3 regions of the Sphingomonas aerolata genome follow, and region 1 is predicted to be linked to each of the others. Evidence: predicted binding sites of a transcription regulator. Region 1 holds the regulator's gene; each other region holds the start of a gene.
What was found. The regulator LexA, encoded in region 1, represses DNA repair genes until DNA is damaged. The targets are predictions, from matches to a motif close to GTTCCNCNCTTGTTCT.
Positions count from the first base shown of each region.

Region 2: NEF64_RS16345 (ribonucleoside-diphosphate reductase subunit alpha) is a predicted target of LexA. The motif match lies at 3,816-3,831, and genes of this name have one in related genera.
Region 3: uvrA (excinuclease ABC subunit UvrA) is a predicted target of LexA. The motif match lies at 2,535-2,550, and genes of this name have one in related genera.

Region 1 is NZ_CP098762.1:1,371,227-1,376,500, forward strand. Features, by position in the region: gene gltX (glutamate--tRNA ligase) at 1-121, opposite strand, end outside; gene NEF64_RS06430 (ComEC/Rec2 family competence protein) at 141-2,348, shown strand; gene lexA (transcriptional repressor LexA) at 2,509-3,234, opposite strand; gene NEF64_RS06440 (molybdopterin molybdotransferase MoeA) at 3,303-4,487, opposite strand; cobalamin riboswitch at 4,725-4,937, shown strand; gene NEF64_RS06445 (HoxN/HupN/NixA family nickel/cobalt transporter) at 5,117-5,274, shown strand, end outside.
Region 2 is NZ_CP098762.1:3,565,585-3,570,858, forward strand. Features, by position in the region: gene NEF64_RS16335 (inorganic phosphate transporter) at 1-771, shown strand, start outside; gene NEF64_RS16340 (EAL domain-containing protein) at 848-3,520, shown strand; gene NEF64_RS16345 (ribonucleoside-diphosphate reductase subunit alpha) at 3,928-5,274, shown strand, end outside.
Region 3 is NZ_CP098762.1:3,404,308-3,409,581, forward strand. Features, by position in the region: gene uvrA (excinuclease ABC subunit UvrA) at 1-2,524, opposite strand, end outside; gene NEF64_RS15620 (hypothetical protein) at 2,677-3,168, shown strand; gene NEF64_RS15625 (DUF4893 domain-containing protein) at 3,208-3,870, opposite strand; gene lpdA (dihydrolipoyl dehydrogenase) at 4,646-5,274, opposite strand, start outside.

The DNA of each region.
Region 1 (5,274 bases):
CGAAACGAGTAACCACGGGTGCGGCCGAAACGACGGCATCCGTATCAGATATTGCGCCCAACCGCGGGTGCTCCCAGACTGTAGAAACGATGGCCGGATCAGCCGTCGCCGCCTCTAGCATGCGTCCCCGGCGGCGACAAATGGGCGTGCCGCCCTGGATGGCGGAGCCGGGCCGGGCGATCGAACGCTGGCTGGAGGCGGAGCGCGACCAGCTCATAACCTGGTTGCCCGTGGGGCTTGGGGGCGGCATCGCGCTGTGGTTCGTGCTGCCCGATCCCGTGGCATGGGGCACCGCGATCCTGGTGCTGGTCGCTGGCGGTTTGGCCGGACTCGCGGCGGGTCGCGGCGGGCGCGCGGCACGGATGCTCGCGATCGGCGCGATCGCGGCGGCGCTGGGCATCGGGCTGATCTGGGTGCGATCGCACCGCGTGGCGGCACCGGTGCTCGCGGGGCCGACTTTCGTGCAGCTGTCGGCGCGGGTCGAGACGATCGAACCACTCGTCGCGCGCCGGCTGGTGCGGTTGACGGTGCGGCCGGTCGGGCTGGGGCAGGACGCCGATGGCGCGCCGGTTGCGTTGCCCGGCCGCGTCCGCATCAACCTGGCAGAGGCGGATGCGCCAGCGGCGCTGGGGATCGGCGCGACGATAAAGCTTCGCGCGCGACTCATGCCGCCGCCCTTGCCCGCGGTGCCCGGCGCCTATGACTTTGCGCGCGTCGCCTGGTTCGGCGCGATCGGCGCGACGGGGCGGGGCTTTTCGCCCGTCGTTGTGACAGTGCCGGGCCGCGGTGGCGCAGGGGTCCGGGTGGCGTTGTCGCGGCATATCGTCGCGCAACTCAACGGGAGCGCAGGCGGGATCGCGGCGGCGCTGGCGACCGGCGACGTCGGCGCGATCAGCGACGCCGATGCAGAGGCGATGCGGCGCGCCGGGCTGGCGCATCTCCTGTCGGTGAGCGGCCTCCACATCACCGCCGCGGTCGCCGCGACGATGCTGATCGTGATGCGGCTGCTTGCGCTCAGCCCGTGGCTCGCGCTGCACACGCGACTGCCGTTGATCGCCGCGCTTGCCGGTGCGGCGGCGGCGATCGGTTATACCGTGCTGACGGGCAGCCAGGTGCCGACGATCCGCTCCTGCGTCGCGGCGTTGCTGGTGCTGGTTGCGTTGGCGATGGGGCGCGAGGCAATGACGTTGCGGCTGGTCGCGACGGGGGCGATCGCGGTGATGCTCGCGCTGCCCGAATCGCTGGCCGGGCCGAGCTTCCAATTGTCGTTCGCCGCGATCACCGCGATTATCGCACTGCACGAGCATCCCGTCGTCCGTGCCACGTTCGCGCCGCATGACGAGGGCCGCGGCAGGCGCCTGTTGCGCGGCGTGGGGTCGCTGTTGCTGACCGGGCTCGTCGTCGAGGCGGCGCTGATGCCGATCGCGGTCTATCATTTCCACAAGGCCGGGCTGTACGGCGCGGTCGCCAACATCGTCGCGATCCCGCTGACCACGTTCGTCGTGATGCCGTTCGAGGCGCTGGCGCTGCTGCTCGACACGATCGGGATTGGCGCGCCCGCCTGGTGGCTGGTGCAGCATGCGCTCGACGCGCTGCTGTGGCTCGCGCGCGGTGTGGCGCATGCACCGGGCGCGGTCCGCGCGTTGCCGGCGGTTCCCGACGGGGCGTTTGCCTTGATGGTCGGCGGCGGTGTGTGGATCGCGCTGTGGCGGACGCGGTGGCGACGGATCGGAATCCTGCCCTTGGCGGTCGGCGCGATCTGGGCGCTGACGACGCCGTCACCCGATATCCTTGTGACGGGCGATGGTCGCCACGTCGCGGTCCGGACCGCCGCCGGGCTCGCGCTGCTCCGCGATCGGGCGGGTGACTATGTCCGCGATACGCTGGCGGAGAATGGTGGGGTCGACGGTGAGCCGCTGCTGCTCGCGGATCAGCCCGATGCGCGGTGCAGCCGCGACCTGTGCCTGACCGATGTTGTCGCCCGCGGCCGAGCCTGGCGCGTGCTGGCGACGCGGAGCGTTTACCGGGTGCCGATCGCGGAGATGGTTGCCGCCTGCCGGCGCGCGGACATCGTCATCAGCGAGCGCGGGCTGCCGCGTGGTTGTACGCCGCGATGGCTGAAGCTCGATCGATCGGTGCTTGAGCGGACCGGGGGGATCGCGTTGACGCTGACCACGGGGCGGATGGTGACGGTGCTCAATCCGGGAGATCGGCACCCGTGGCGCGATCCGCCGACGCTGGCGCGGCCAATGCGACGGTTCGGGGCGGCGGGCGATCAGCATGGGCTGGCCGGGGGGGCGGCGTCGGTCCGGTTTCGGGTGCCGGCTCGGGGGTGGTCAGAGCGATAGGTCGCGACTGGGTATGTCGGGTCATGATACTGCGAAGGTGGGGCCTCCGATTGGGAGGGCCGCAATTCCGAAACGCGGACGATGGTGCCTGGGGCCGTTGGTCACGAACGCCACTGCCGGTTGCGTGGCGGTGATGACCGCCAGCGCCACCCGGCATTCGTCAGTCGTAGCGGCGCAGGATACCCGACAGCTTGCCCTGAACCCGGACCTGTGCGGGCGCATAACGCTGGGGGTCATAGGCGCGGTTGGCCGGGTCGAGCCGGACCATTGCGCCCTCGCGGCGGAAATATTTCAGCGTCGCTTCGCTGTCCTCGATCAGCGCGACGACGATCTCGCCGTCGCGTGCGATCTCGGTACGGCGGATCAGCGCATAATCGCCGTCAAGGATGCCGGCTTCGACCATCGAGTCCCCCGAAACCTCCAGCGCATAATGCTCGCCAGTGCCAAGCAAAGCGGCCGGGACGGCGAGCATCGAACTGCCTTCAAAGGCTTCGATTGGGACGCCGGCGGCGATCCGGCCGTGCAGCGGGATCTCGACGACGTCGTTCGCCGCGATGCGATCGGGCGACGCGGGCGTGGCGCTGGCCGTGTTCGGCGCAGATACGGTGTCGGCCGATGCCGCCACCTTCGGCCCCGACTTCGCCGCCATCTGCCCTGTTGCAGACTCGGGACGCTCGGGCATCCGCAGCACTTCGAGCGCGCGCGCACGGTTGGGCAGGCGTCGGATGAAGTTGCGCTCCTCAAGCGCGCTGATCAGACGGTGCACGCCCGATTTCGATTTCAGGTCGAGCGCGTCCTTCATCTCCTCGAACGAGGGCGACACGCCCGTCTCGGCGAGGCGGTCATTGATGAAGCAGACAAGCTCGTGCTGCTTGCGCGTGAGCATAACGGTTCTCCGTCCGGAACAGACGAGGAACTTCTATGGAACACTTGCAGCTTCGTCAAGCGGTGACGTCACGCGATGACGAGGATTTCCGCCGAGTCGCCCGCCCTTGCCGCCGGCGCGTCGCCGTCGCGGATGATCAGGCAGGACGAACGGGCGAGCGTCAGCAGCATCGAGCTGTCCTGGATGGTCGAGGCATAGGCGCGACCCTTGCGCAGTTCGGCGCGCATATAGTCGGTCCGCGACTGGTTGGGCGGAAGATCCTCGCCGAGCAGCGCATGCGTCGTCTGCGGCAGGGGATCGCGCGCGCCGAGCATGTGCGCGACCACGGGGCGGACGAACAGGATCGCGGTGACGAAGGCGGAGACGGGATTGCCCGGCAGGCCGAGCAGCATCGTCCGGCCAAGCGTACCCGCCATCATCGGCTTGCCCGGGCGCAGCGCGATCCGCCAGAAGTCGATTGCCCCGCCGGCCGCCTCGATCGCGGGGCGGACGAGGTCGTGATCGCCGACCGACGCGCCCCCCGTGGTTACCAGCAGATCGGCGTCGACCCCGGCAAAGGCGTCACGCAGCGTGTCGAGCCGGTCGGGGAGGATTCCGAGATCGATAATGTCGACGGGCAGGTCGGCGAGCATCGCGGCGAGCATGATGCCGTTTGATTCCGGTAGCGGGACGGGGTCGCTGGTCGAGCCGGGCGGAACGAGCTCGTCCCCCGTCGCGGCGACCGCGACGCGCAGCCGGCGGCCGACCGACAGCGTGCCGTGTCCGCCGGTCGCAGCGACCGCGATGCGCGCGGGCGTCAGCCGATCGCCGGCCGCGATCAGCCGCGTGCCGGTCGCGAAGTCGAGCCCCTTGCGGCGTGTGTTGCGGCCTTCAAAGGCGGGGCCTTCGCCGTCGAGCATCAGCCGGTCGCCGTCGCGCGCGGCCTCTTCCTGAACAAGGACGGTATCAGCGCCGGGCGGCATCGCCGCGCCGGTGAAGATGCGCGTCGCCTCGCCCGGGGCGAGCGTGCCGGCGAAGGGGCGGCCGGCCGCGCTCTCGCCGATGACCGTCCACGGCCCGGGTAGATCGGCGTAGCGGATCGCATAGCCGTCCATCGCCGAAAGGTCGGTCGCAGGCTGGGTGCGGCGGGCGAGAATGTCCTCCGCCGCCCAGCGACCCATCGCGGAGCGCAGCGGCACGGTTTCGGCCGGCACGCGCGATGCCATGGCGAAGAGGCGGGACTGGGCTTCGGCGACGGGGACGAGAGGGCGCATGCGGGCTCCGTTCAGCGGGGCGATGAAGGTCTGCGCTGCTCGCACGAATGCCGCGGGGCGGAAAGCGGGCAACGCCGCGACCGGCAGGACACCGGTCGGTTATGCGATCAACGTACGAGGTAAGGCAGACGTTGCGGTGAGATGGGACGACATGCCCTGCGTTGCGTCGCGCGCAAATCCTGTCGTCAGCGCAGGCAAAACGCGCTAGCCCTGTGGCGCAGGTCCGACGCAAGCCGGATCCGCACAGATCGCGTCGGTGCCCCTCGGGGCTTGAATGGGAATGCGGTGCGGGGTTTGCCCCAAGACCGCAGCTGTCCCTGCAACTGTAAGCGGCGAGCGACACGCACGCGCCCCCTGCGACGGGGGCAGCCACTGGGCCGATGGCCTGGGAAGGTGTGCGTCGAGCCTTGACCCGTGAGCCAGGAGACCTGCCGGCGTCTGGTCGCTCTTGTCCCGGTCCAGGGGGTGGCCGAGGCACGGTGAACGCCGTCTGAGCGACGACCATGCGGCGGGGGCCGCATCGGCGACGCATGCCGGCCGCTCAGGGCGTCCGGTCGGCGCGCGTCCCGGTCGTTCGCGGCAGGCCCCCGTCCTCGTCGGACGCCGGGGATGTGCCAATGACCAAGATCATGACCGGGCGGACCGCCGGTCGTTCGACGCGACACCGGATCGGCTGGATGTTCGCGATGCTGGTGGCGGCCAATATCGCCGCCTGGGGATGGGCGTTCGCGCTGTTCCAAACGCAGCCATTGATGCTGGGCACCGCGATGCTCGCCTGGGGGCTGGG
Region 2 (5,274 bases), 1.8 Mb from region 1:
GTGATCGACGCGCAGGTAATCTTCGCCGCGCTGATCGGCGCGATCGCGTGGAACGTCATCACCTGGGTGCTCGGCATCCCCTCGAGCAGCAGCCATGCGCTGATCGGCGGGCTGCTCGGCGCGGGCGTCGCCAAGATCGGCTTCGGCGCGATCGTCTGGAGCGGCGTGATCAAGACCGTCAGCGCGATCTTCGTCTCGCCCGCGGTCGGGCTGCTGCTCGCGCTGCTGCTCGTCCTGCTCGTCGCCTGGACCAGCCTCAAGCTCACCCCGCTCGGCGTCGACAAGCGCTTCCGCAAGCTCCAGCTGATCTCCGCCGCGCTCTATTCGCTCGGCCACGGCGGCAACGACGCGCAGAAGACGATGGGGATCATCGCGGTGCTGCTCTATTCGCAGGGGCTGCTCGGCGGCGAGTTCCACGTGCCCTTCTGGGTCGTGCTGTCCTGCCAGGCGGCGATGGCGCTCGGCACGCTGTCGGGCGGCTGGCGGATCGTCCACACCATGGGGTCGAAGATCACCCGGCTGACCCCCGCGCAGGGCTTCTGCGCGGAGACCGGCGGCGCGATCACGCTGTTCGCGGCGACCTTCTGGGGCGTGCCGGTCTCGTCGACGCACACGATCACCGGCGCGATCGTCGGCGTCGGCGCCGCGCGCCGCCTGTCCGCGGTGCGCTGGAACGTCGCCAGCAACATCATCATCGCCTGGACGGTGACGCTGCCCGCCGCCGCCGCGATCGGTGCGGCGACCTATTGGCTGACCGGGCTGTTTATCTGATAAATGCAGACGCTTACGGTCTGTTAAGCATGATCGGAGGGCAATTGCGCAACCGCTGATGCGGTACGCTTGCGGGATGTTCTCGCGCTCTCCCGCCATTCCCCTCCGCGATCATCCCGACGCCACGAGCCTCATCCTGTTCGGGCTCGTCGAAAGCGACGAGGATGCGTGGAGCGCCGCGCAGCATGTCCGCCTCGCCAAGGTCGGCGCGGTCTGGCCGGTCGCGCTGATCGCGCATCTGGTCGCCGCGGCGATCGTCTTCGGCGTCTCGCTGGCGGCACGGCCGGCGCTGATCGCGGCGGTGGCGGTGCATGCGGGGGTGATCGCCCTGCTGTCCGGCGCGGCCTTTGCAACGGTGCGCAGCAAGACGCTGCGCGAATGGCCGATCCATCGCCGCAATGCGGTGCTCGCGACCTGCGCCGCCGGGCTGTCCGCCGCGCTCCTGTCCTTGCTCTGGGTCACCGTCGAGCTGCCGGGCGGGCCGATCGAGCTCGCCGGGCTGGTTGCGATCGTCGGTGCGATCAGCGTGACCGCGATCACGCTTTACGCCGTGCGCGCCGCGACCCTGGGGTTCGGCATCGGCCTGGCGCTGATGCTGACCTTGCTGTCGGGCGTGGGGATCGCGCCGGTCGTTGCGATCGCCGCCTTTGCCGGCTTTGCCGCGGTCGCCTACCGGATGGCGCGGATCGACTATGCGCTCGCGCTCGATCATGCGGACCAGTCGAGCGAGGGCCGGCTCGCGATGAAGCTGATGGCGGAGTTCGAGAATTACGGCCCCGGCTGGTTCTGGGAAGCCGACCGGCGCGGCCGCATCACCTATATCTCGCCCAAGATGGCGCACGCGCTCCCGCCACCGTCGGATCCGGAGGAGGGGTGCGACCCATCGTCCGGGCTGGTCGGCTGCATCCTCACCGACCTGTTCCGCATGGACAGCGAGGCGCCCGGCACCGAACGCACGCTCGCCTTCCATTTGTCGTCGCGCACCTCCTTCTCGGACTATTCGGTCTGCGCCGCCGCCGACCCCGCGCCCGAGCGCTGGTGGTCGATGTCGGGCCGCCCGGTGATCGACGAGATCGGCCGCTTCCAGGGCTTTATCGGCACCGGCTTCGACCTCACCGAAAAGCGCAAGGCCGATGCCGAGATCAACCGCCTCGCGCTGTTCGACGGGCTGACCGGGCTCGCCAACCGCCAGCGGATGCGGCTCTCGCTTGACAAGACGCTCGCGCAGCAGGCCGGGCCCTACCGCCCGACCGCGCTCTTCCTGATGGATCTCGACCGGTTCAAGGCGGTCAACGACACGCTCGGCCACCAGGCGGGCGACCTGCTGCTCAAGCAGGTCGCGCAGCGGCTCACGCGCGTGGTCGGTGACGCAGGGCTCGTCGGCCGGCTCGGCGGCGACGAGTTCCAGGTCGTGCTCCCCGGTGTCGACAACCGCGACACGCTCAGCACCCTGTCGCGCGAGCTCATCCTCGCGCTGTCGCAACCCTATTTCATCAGCGGCGCGTCGGTCTCGATCGGCTGTTCGATCGGCATCGCGATCACCCCGCAGCACGGCAAGGATTCGGAGACGCTGATCCGCAACGCCGATCTCGCGCTCTATGCGGCCAAGGCCGATGGCCGCGGCGTCCACCGCTTCTATTCGGACGACATGCTGGCGGGGGCGAAATCGCGCAAGCAGCTCGAGGACGATCTGCGCATCGCGGTGACCGAGGGCGCGTTCCACCTCTGCTACCAGCCCGTCGTCAGCACGAAATCGACGCGGATCGTCGGCTATGAGGCGCTGATCCGCTGGAACCACCCGACGCGCGGCCCCGTGTCGCCCGCCGACTTCATTCCGATCGCCGAGGAATGCGGGCTGATCGAGGCGATCGGCACCTGGGTCCTGCGCACCGCGTGCAACGCCGCCGCGCGCTGGCCCGCCGACGTCCGCGTCGCGGTCAACGTCTCGCCGATCCAGTTCGCCAATCCCGCACTGCCAGCCCTCGTCACCAGCGCGCTCGCCCAGTCCGGGCTGCCCGCCAACCGGCTCGAACTCGAGATTACCGAGGGCGTCTTCCTCGACGAGAGCGCGTCCTCGGACCAGATGTTCAAGGCGCTGAAAGGGATCGGCGTCCGGCTCGCGCTCGACGATTTCGGCACCGGCTATTCGTCGCTCGGCTACTTACGCACCGCGCCGTTCGACAAGATCAAGATCGACCAGTCGTTCGTGAAGGGCGCGGCCGAACCGGGCAATCGCAACGCCGCGATCATCAAGGCGATCGTCATGCTCGCCGACACGCTCGGCATGGAGACGACGGCGGAAGGCGTCGAGCTTCAGGACGAGATCGCGCTCGTCCGCGATCTCGGCTGCAGCCATATCCAGGGCTATGTCTATGGCCGCCCGGTCCTCAACGAAGTGGTGATGGAACAGCTTTCCACCGCCGCGGGGGTGGCGACCGCCGCCGGGTTCAAGACCAGCCGCGCGCCGCGCGTGCGGATGCTGCGCTCCGCACGGCTGCTGGTCGAGGATACGCTCGTCGATGTCCGCGTCCGCGACATCTCGACCAGCGGCGCGATGGTCGAGGGGCTGATGGTCCGCGGCGATCCGACCCGCGCCGGCGTCTCGATCGAGCTCGTCGATGGGCAGATGATCGGCGCGCAGATTCGCTGGCTGCGCGATGGCCGCGCCGGGCTCGCCTTCGACCATCCGGTCGATATCGAACGGCTCGGCCCCCCGCCGCTGGTCCGCGGGATGCGCCGCGCGGGCTGACCGCGGGCGCGCGCGGCTCGCTCGAAAATATTTCGAAAGGCGCGAAATCCGCTTGCGTATCGCGAACCCGGCGCAGATCCACGCGTCGCGCCGCCGCCGCCGCGTCGGGATACCCCCATCGACCCCGGGCAGGGCCGCAACGGGCCAACTAGCGGCTTGCACCCGCTGCGGGATTGGCACAGTATCTGGGGGCTACTTACAGCGGCAGGCCCTATCTCTGGTAGAACATGGTGCGCCCCTCGGGCTGCCACCCTGGTTGTCGACAGGCGTGACCACGCGCTGCCGATCAGTTTTTGTTCTGCTTTTGATCTGCCCGATGATAGCATGGGATATGCTCCCGATTCGAACGATTACAGAATTTTAGGAGCGGTCTTTTGGATTTCAGAGACAGCAGCCGGGATAGCGACATGACGACCGACACCATCGAACAGACCCTCGACACGCCCGCAGCAGAGGCCCCCAAGGCGCCGCGTCAGGCGCAGGACAGCCATTCCGTGCGCGCGCAGATTTACCCGGTCGAGGTCGATCACAGCCGCGACGCGCTGCTGACCGAATTCGGCAAGGAGACGCTGAAGGACCGCTATCTGCTCCCGGGCGAGAGCTATCAGGATCTGTTCGTCCGCGTCGCGTCTGCGTACGCCGATGACGCCGGCCACGCGCAGCGCCTCTACGACGCGATCTCGAAGCTCTGGTTCATGCCCGCCACCCCCGTTCTCTCGAACGGCGGCACCGGTCGCGGCCTGCCGATCTCCTGCTATCTCAACTCGGTCCCCGACAGCCTCGGCGGCATCGTCGACACCTGGAACGAGAATGTCTGGCTCGCCTCGCGCGGCGGCGGCATCGGCACCTATTGGGGCAATGTCCGCGGCATCGGCGAGCCGGTCGGCCTCAACGGCAAGACCAGCGGCATCATCCCGTTCGTCCGCGTCATGGATTCGCTCACCCTCGCCATCTCGCAGGGCTCGCTGCGCCGTGGCTCGGCCGCCGTCTATCTCGACGTCTCGCATCCCGAGATCGAGGAATTCCTCGAGATCCGCAAACCCTCGGGCGATTTCAACCGCAAGGCGCTGAACCTCCACCACGGCGTGCTGATCACCGACGCCTTCATGGAGGCGGTGCGCAACGGCGAGGAATGGCACCTCCGCTCGCCGAAGGATCAGGCGATCCGCGCCACGGTCGACGCGCGCTCGCTGTTCCAGAAGCTCGTCGAGACGCGTCTCCAGACCGGCGAGCCCTACATCGTCTTTGCCGATCACGTGAACAAGGCGATGCCCAAGCATCACCGCGAGCTCGGCCTCAAGGTCTCGACCTCGAACCTGTGCTCGGAAATCACGCTGCCGACCGGCAAGGATCACCTCGGCAACGAGCGGACCGCGGTCTGCTGCCTGTCGTCGCTGAACCTCGAAACCTGGGATCAGTGGAAGGACGAGAAGGGCCTGATCGAGGACGTCATGCGCTTCCTCGACAACGTGCTGCAGGACTATATCGACCGCCATGAGCCCGGCATGGAACGCGCCGCCTATTCGGCGGGCCGCGAGCGTTCGGTCGGCCTTGGCGTCATGGGCTTCCACAGCTTCCTTCAAGCACGTGGCATCCCGTTCGAAGGCGCGATGGCCAAGTCGTGGAACCTGCGGATGTTCAAGCACATCAACGCGCAGGCCAACGAAGCCTCGATGCAGCTCGCGATCGAGCGCGGGCCCTGCCCCGACGCCGCCGATGTCGGCGCGATGGAGCGGTTCAGCTGCAAGATGGCG
Region 3 (5,274 bases), 2.0 Mb from region 1:
GGCCGACCTTGACGTAGCCGAGACCGACCTCGACCAGCATCGCCATCTTGTCGCGGATCGGGGGGACCGCCTTGAAGAACTCGGCGGCGTCCTCGACGGTCATGTCGAGCACGTCGGCGATGCTGTGGCCCTTGAACTTCACCTCGAGCGTCTCGCGATTGTAGCGCGCGCCGTGGCAGACGTCGCACTGCACATAGACGTCGGGGAGGAAGTGCATCTCGATCTTGAGCACGCCGTCGCCCTGGCACGCCTCGCAGCGGCCGCCCTTGACGTTGAAGCTGAACCGGCCGGGCTTGTAGCCGCGCGCCTGGGCTTCGGGCAGCCCGGCGAACCAGTCGCGGATCTGCGTGAAGCTGCCAGTATAGGTGGCGGGGTTGCTGCGCGGGGTGCGGCCGATCGGCGACTGGTCGATGTCGATGACCTTGTCGAGATATTGCAGGCCGGTGATCTTGTCGTGCTTGCCCTGGACGATGCGTGCGCCGTTGAGCTCGCGCGCGGCGGCGGCGTAGAGCGTGTCGATCGTGAAGCTCGACTTGCCCGACCCCGAGACGCCGGTGACGCAGGTGAAGGTGCCGAGCGGGATGCTCGCGGTGACGCCGGTGAGGTTGTTCGCGGTGGCGTTGTGGACGGTGAGCTTCTTGCCGTTGCCCTTGCGGCGCGTGGCGGGCACCGGCACTTCGCGCGTGCCGTTGAGATAGTCGGCGGTGATGCTGCCCTTCGACTTAAGGATCTGTTTCAACGTGCCCTGCGCGACGACCTGGCCGCCGCGGACGCCCGCGCCGGGGCCCATGTCGATGATATAGTCGGCGGTGCGGATCGCGTCCTCGTCATGCTCGACGACGAGCACGGTGTTGCCAAGATCGCGCAGGCGCCGCAGCGTCTTGAGGAGCATGTCGTTGTCGCGCTGGTGCAGGCCGATGCTGGGCTCGTCGAGAACGTAGAGCACGCCCGACAGGCCGCTGCCGATCTGCGACGCGAGGCGGATGCGCTGGCTCTCGCCGCCGCTTAGGGTTCCCGAGGTGCGGTCGAGGTTGAGATAGTCGAGGCCGACATTGTTGAGGAAGCCGAGGCGCTCGACGATTTCCTTCAGGATGCGTTCGGCGATCGCGTTCTGCTGGTCGCCGAGATGCTGCGGCATGTCGGTGAAGAACTGGAGCGCGTCGACGACCGAGAGGTGGGTCGCGTAGCTGATGTCCTTCATCGCGATCTTGACCGCGAGCGCCTCGGGCTTCAGGCGCGCGCCGGCGCAGACCTCACACGGGGCGGCGGACTGGTATTTGTTCAGCTCCTCGCGCATCCACGCGCTCTCGGTCTGGAGCAGGCGGCGGTTGAGGTTGCCGATGACGCCCTCGAACGGCTTGGAGACGTCGTATTTCTTCTTGCCGTCGATGAAGGTGAGCGTGACGGGCTTGCCCTTCGAGCCGTGCAGGATGACGCGCTGGACCTCCTCGGGGAGCTCGCCCCAGGGGGTCTCGATGTCGAACTTGTATTCGCGCGCGAGGCTGCCGAGGACCTGCATGTAATAGGGCGAGGGCGGGTTGGATTTCGCCCAGGGGACGACCGCGCCCTTCTTGATGCTGAGCATATGGTTGGGGACGACGAGGTCCTCGTCGAACAGCAGTTTCTCGCCGAGGCCGTCGCAGGCCGGGCATGCGCCCTGGGGGGCGTTGAACGAGAAGAGGCGCGGTTCGATCTCGGAGATGGTGAAGCCGCTGACCGGGCAGGCGAACTTCTCGCTGAACACGATGCGGCCGTCGGGGGCGTTGCTGCCGAGGATCTCGGACTTGGGGGTGTGCGGCTCGACCGGGTCGGCGGGGTCGACATAGGCGAGGCCCTCGGCGAGCTTCAGCGCGGTTTCGAAGCTTTCGGCCAGGCGCGTGGCGATCTCGCCGCCGACGACGAGGCGGTCGACGACGACCTCGATGTCGTGCTTGTACTTCTTGTCGAGCGCGGGCGCCTCGTCGATGTCGTGGATCGTGCCGTCGATGCGGACGCGGGTGAAGCCCGCCTTCTGCCACTCGGCGAGTTCCTTGCGATACTCGCCCTTGCGGCCGCGGACGACGGGGGCGAGCAGATAGAGCCGCGTGCCCTCGGGGAGCGCCATGACGCGGTCGACCATCTGGCTGACCGTCTGTGCGGCGATCGGCTCGCCGGTCGCGGGGGAATAGGGGATGCCGACGCGCGCCCAGAGCAGGCGCATGTAATCGTAGATCTCGGTGACGGTCGCGACGGTCGAGCGCGGGTTGCGTGACGTCGTCTTCTGCTCGATCGAGATGGCGGGCGAGAGGCCCTCGATATGGTCGACATCGGGCTTCTGCATCAGTTCGAGGAACTGGCGGGCATAGGCGGACAGACTCTCGACGTAGCGGCGCTGGCCCTCGGCGTAGATGGTGTCGAAGGCGAGGCTCGACTTGCCCGAGCCCGACAGCCCGGTGATCACCGTCAGCGTGTCGCGGGGGATGTCGATGTCGACGTCCTTGAGGTTGTGTTCACGCGCGCCGCGTACGGAAATCTTGGTCAGCATAGGAGAGTCTGTTCCACATTTGTTCGGACGCGACAAGCCCGGGAGGGCGCCGGGCGGGTGCTCGCAAAGATGGGTAACGCCGAACCATTGTCCAAGGTGCCGACGATAGTTACATAGTGTATTGTTAGTACAATACAGTGCTGGAGACCGAGATGGGCAAGAAGAAGGAGCGTCGCGAACGCGAGGCGCGGGAGCGCGAGGCCGAGACGGGCGCGACGAAAGGCGAGGGTTTCGAGGCGCGCTGGTCCGCCAAGACGGGCAACCATGGCGGCGCGGCGCCGTTCGCGGGGATCGCGGCGGCGCTGACGCGGCAGATGGGCACGCCCGCGGGACGCCAGGTGATCGCGGCCGGGCTGATGATGGCGGCGACCGCGATCACGGCGAAGGATATGCGTGGGGCGACGCCGCCACCTGCACCGCCCGAACCACCCAAGCCGCCCAAGCCGCCAGAACCCTCGGCCGAGGCTTCGCCGGAGGCTCCGGGCGCGGCGGCGGCGGCCAGCGGGCCGTTCGCGGGCGAGACGCCGGAACCGCCCAGGGGCGACGCTGCTGCGCTGCCGCCCGAATTCGCCAAGGTGATCGACTCGTTCGCATCGGGCCTGGAGCGCTTCGCGGCGAACTTCGCCAAGCCGCCAAAGAGCTGACGCGTCCGATCCTCCCCCGCAAGGGGGAGGATTCTGGGCTCAGCGCGGCGTCCCGGGCGTCGCAGGCGGCACCGGGACCAGTTCGTAGAGATCGAGGATCGCGCCCTGCCCCGCGCGCGTCATCACGAGGCGCCAGCGCAGCGGCCCGACGCGTTCGACGACGCCCGCGACGTCGCGCGCCGGACTGGTGCCATAGGGCGGCGCGACCTGCGCGGGCGTGGTGCGGACGGTGCCGAGGAACACCTGCCGCCGGTCGGTGTCGGGGTGCAGCCAGCCGCCGGGCAGCGTCGTGCCGGTCTGCTTGGTGAAGGACAGCCCGGCGCCGTCGCCGTCGACATAGCAGAAATCGGGCGCGAAGCTCGCATAGCCCGCCCGCCCGCCGAGCCGGACCAGCCGGCAGCGATAGGAACCGGGCGACAGCGCGGGCAGGTCGAGCGCAGCGGCGGGGTCGAGCAGCGCACCCTCGGCCGCGATCCGGCCCGCGAGGCGTCTGGGCACCGCGGCGCGTGCGCGCGTCCAGCTGTCGCCGAGTGCGGCGAGCCGGGCGCGGTCGTCGGGCGTCGCGATCGTCGTCCAGTGTGGCGCGGCCGGTACGGGCTCCGCCGCCACGACCGGGGCCTTGCCCGCGCTGTCGCCCCGGGGCTGAGTCGCGCAGCCGGCGAGACAGGCCGTTCCTATCGCCAGGATCATCAACGCACGCACGGGCAGGCTCCTTGCACGGCCGGTCACGACGATGGCGTCGCCGCGGCGTGGAGACGAGTGGCTATGCCCGGCTGGTAAACGGATTGCTAACAACTGCACTGATCTGGCTCAGTTTCGACCCGAGGTGAGGGATGGATGCGGTGAGGTGCGGGTGAGCGGTTGGTGGAGATTGGCGGGGGGCGAGGCAACCCCCTGCCTGTCGTCATTTCGGCCCGAACTGGGACTCAGGGCCGCGGGCGGGTGCGCTTGGGGCTCTGGGTCCCGGCTTTCGCCGGGATGACGGATGGGGGGGTGGGAGCGCCTGCGGGTGCGGCGTACTGAGTTCACGCTGGATGCGGGCCGTTGCGGGTGCGGGAGCGATTTTGTGGCGTCTCCCCTTCCCGTCATCCCGGCGGACGCCGGGACCCAAGGTAGCGTGCCGGGTGATGGCGGCACGGGATCGCCGGGTCCGCCGTAACCGTGGGTCCCGGCTTTCGCCGGGATGACGGATAGGGTTCAGGGGTGCTGCGCGTGCTGGAGGATTGCGGGGGGAGGGTGCGGGGTGCGGGTCGCTCATGGGGTTTGGGCTTGAGAGCGTGGACGTTTCGCGCGCGTTCGGGAGACGTGGAGAGGGCGCCGGTGGGATTGCCACCGACGCCCTTCCGAAACGCAGCTTGAGCGGGCTTGGCCGGACAGGGGCTAAGCCCCTGTCGTCGGACGGCGCTGGAGCGCCGCCGGCCGGTCTGACCGCGGGGTGCTCGGCCGTAGCTTCGCTACGGCCGTCGCGCGGTCCGACTCAGATGTGAATCGGCTTGCCCTGTACGGCCATCGCCGCTTCCTTCAGCGCCTCGGCATGCGTCGGATGCGCGTGGCAGGTGTAGGCGATGTCTTCGCTGGTCGCGCCGAATTCCATCGCGATGGCGGCTTCGGCGATCAGCGTGCCGGCGAGGCTCGAGACGATCCAGACGCCCAGCACGCGGTCGGTCTTGGCGTCGGCGATGACCTTGACGAAGCCGTCGGTGTCGCGGTTGGTCTTGGCGCGGCTGTTGGCGGCGAAGGGGAACTTGCCGACCTTGATTTCGGTCATGTCCTTCGCGGCTTCCTCGGTGAGGCCGACGCCGGCGATTTCGGGCATCGTGTAGACGACGGACGGGATGACGTCCTCGTTGACGATGCCGGTCTGGCCGGCGATGTTCTCGGCCACCGCGACGCCCTCGTCCTCCGCCTTGTGCGCGAGCATCAGGCCGGGGACGCAGTCGCCGATCGCCCACACGCCGTCGACCTTCGTTTTGAAGCTGTGGTCGGTCTCGATCTGGCCGCGCTTGTTAAGCTCGAGGCCGATGGCTTCGAGATTGAGGCCGTCGACGTTCGCCTTGCGGCCGATCGAGACGAGCACTGCGTCGGCGGTCATCGTCTCGGACGCAC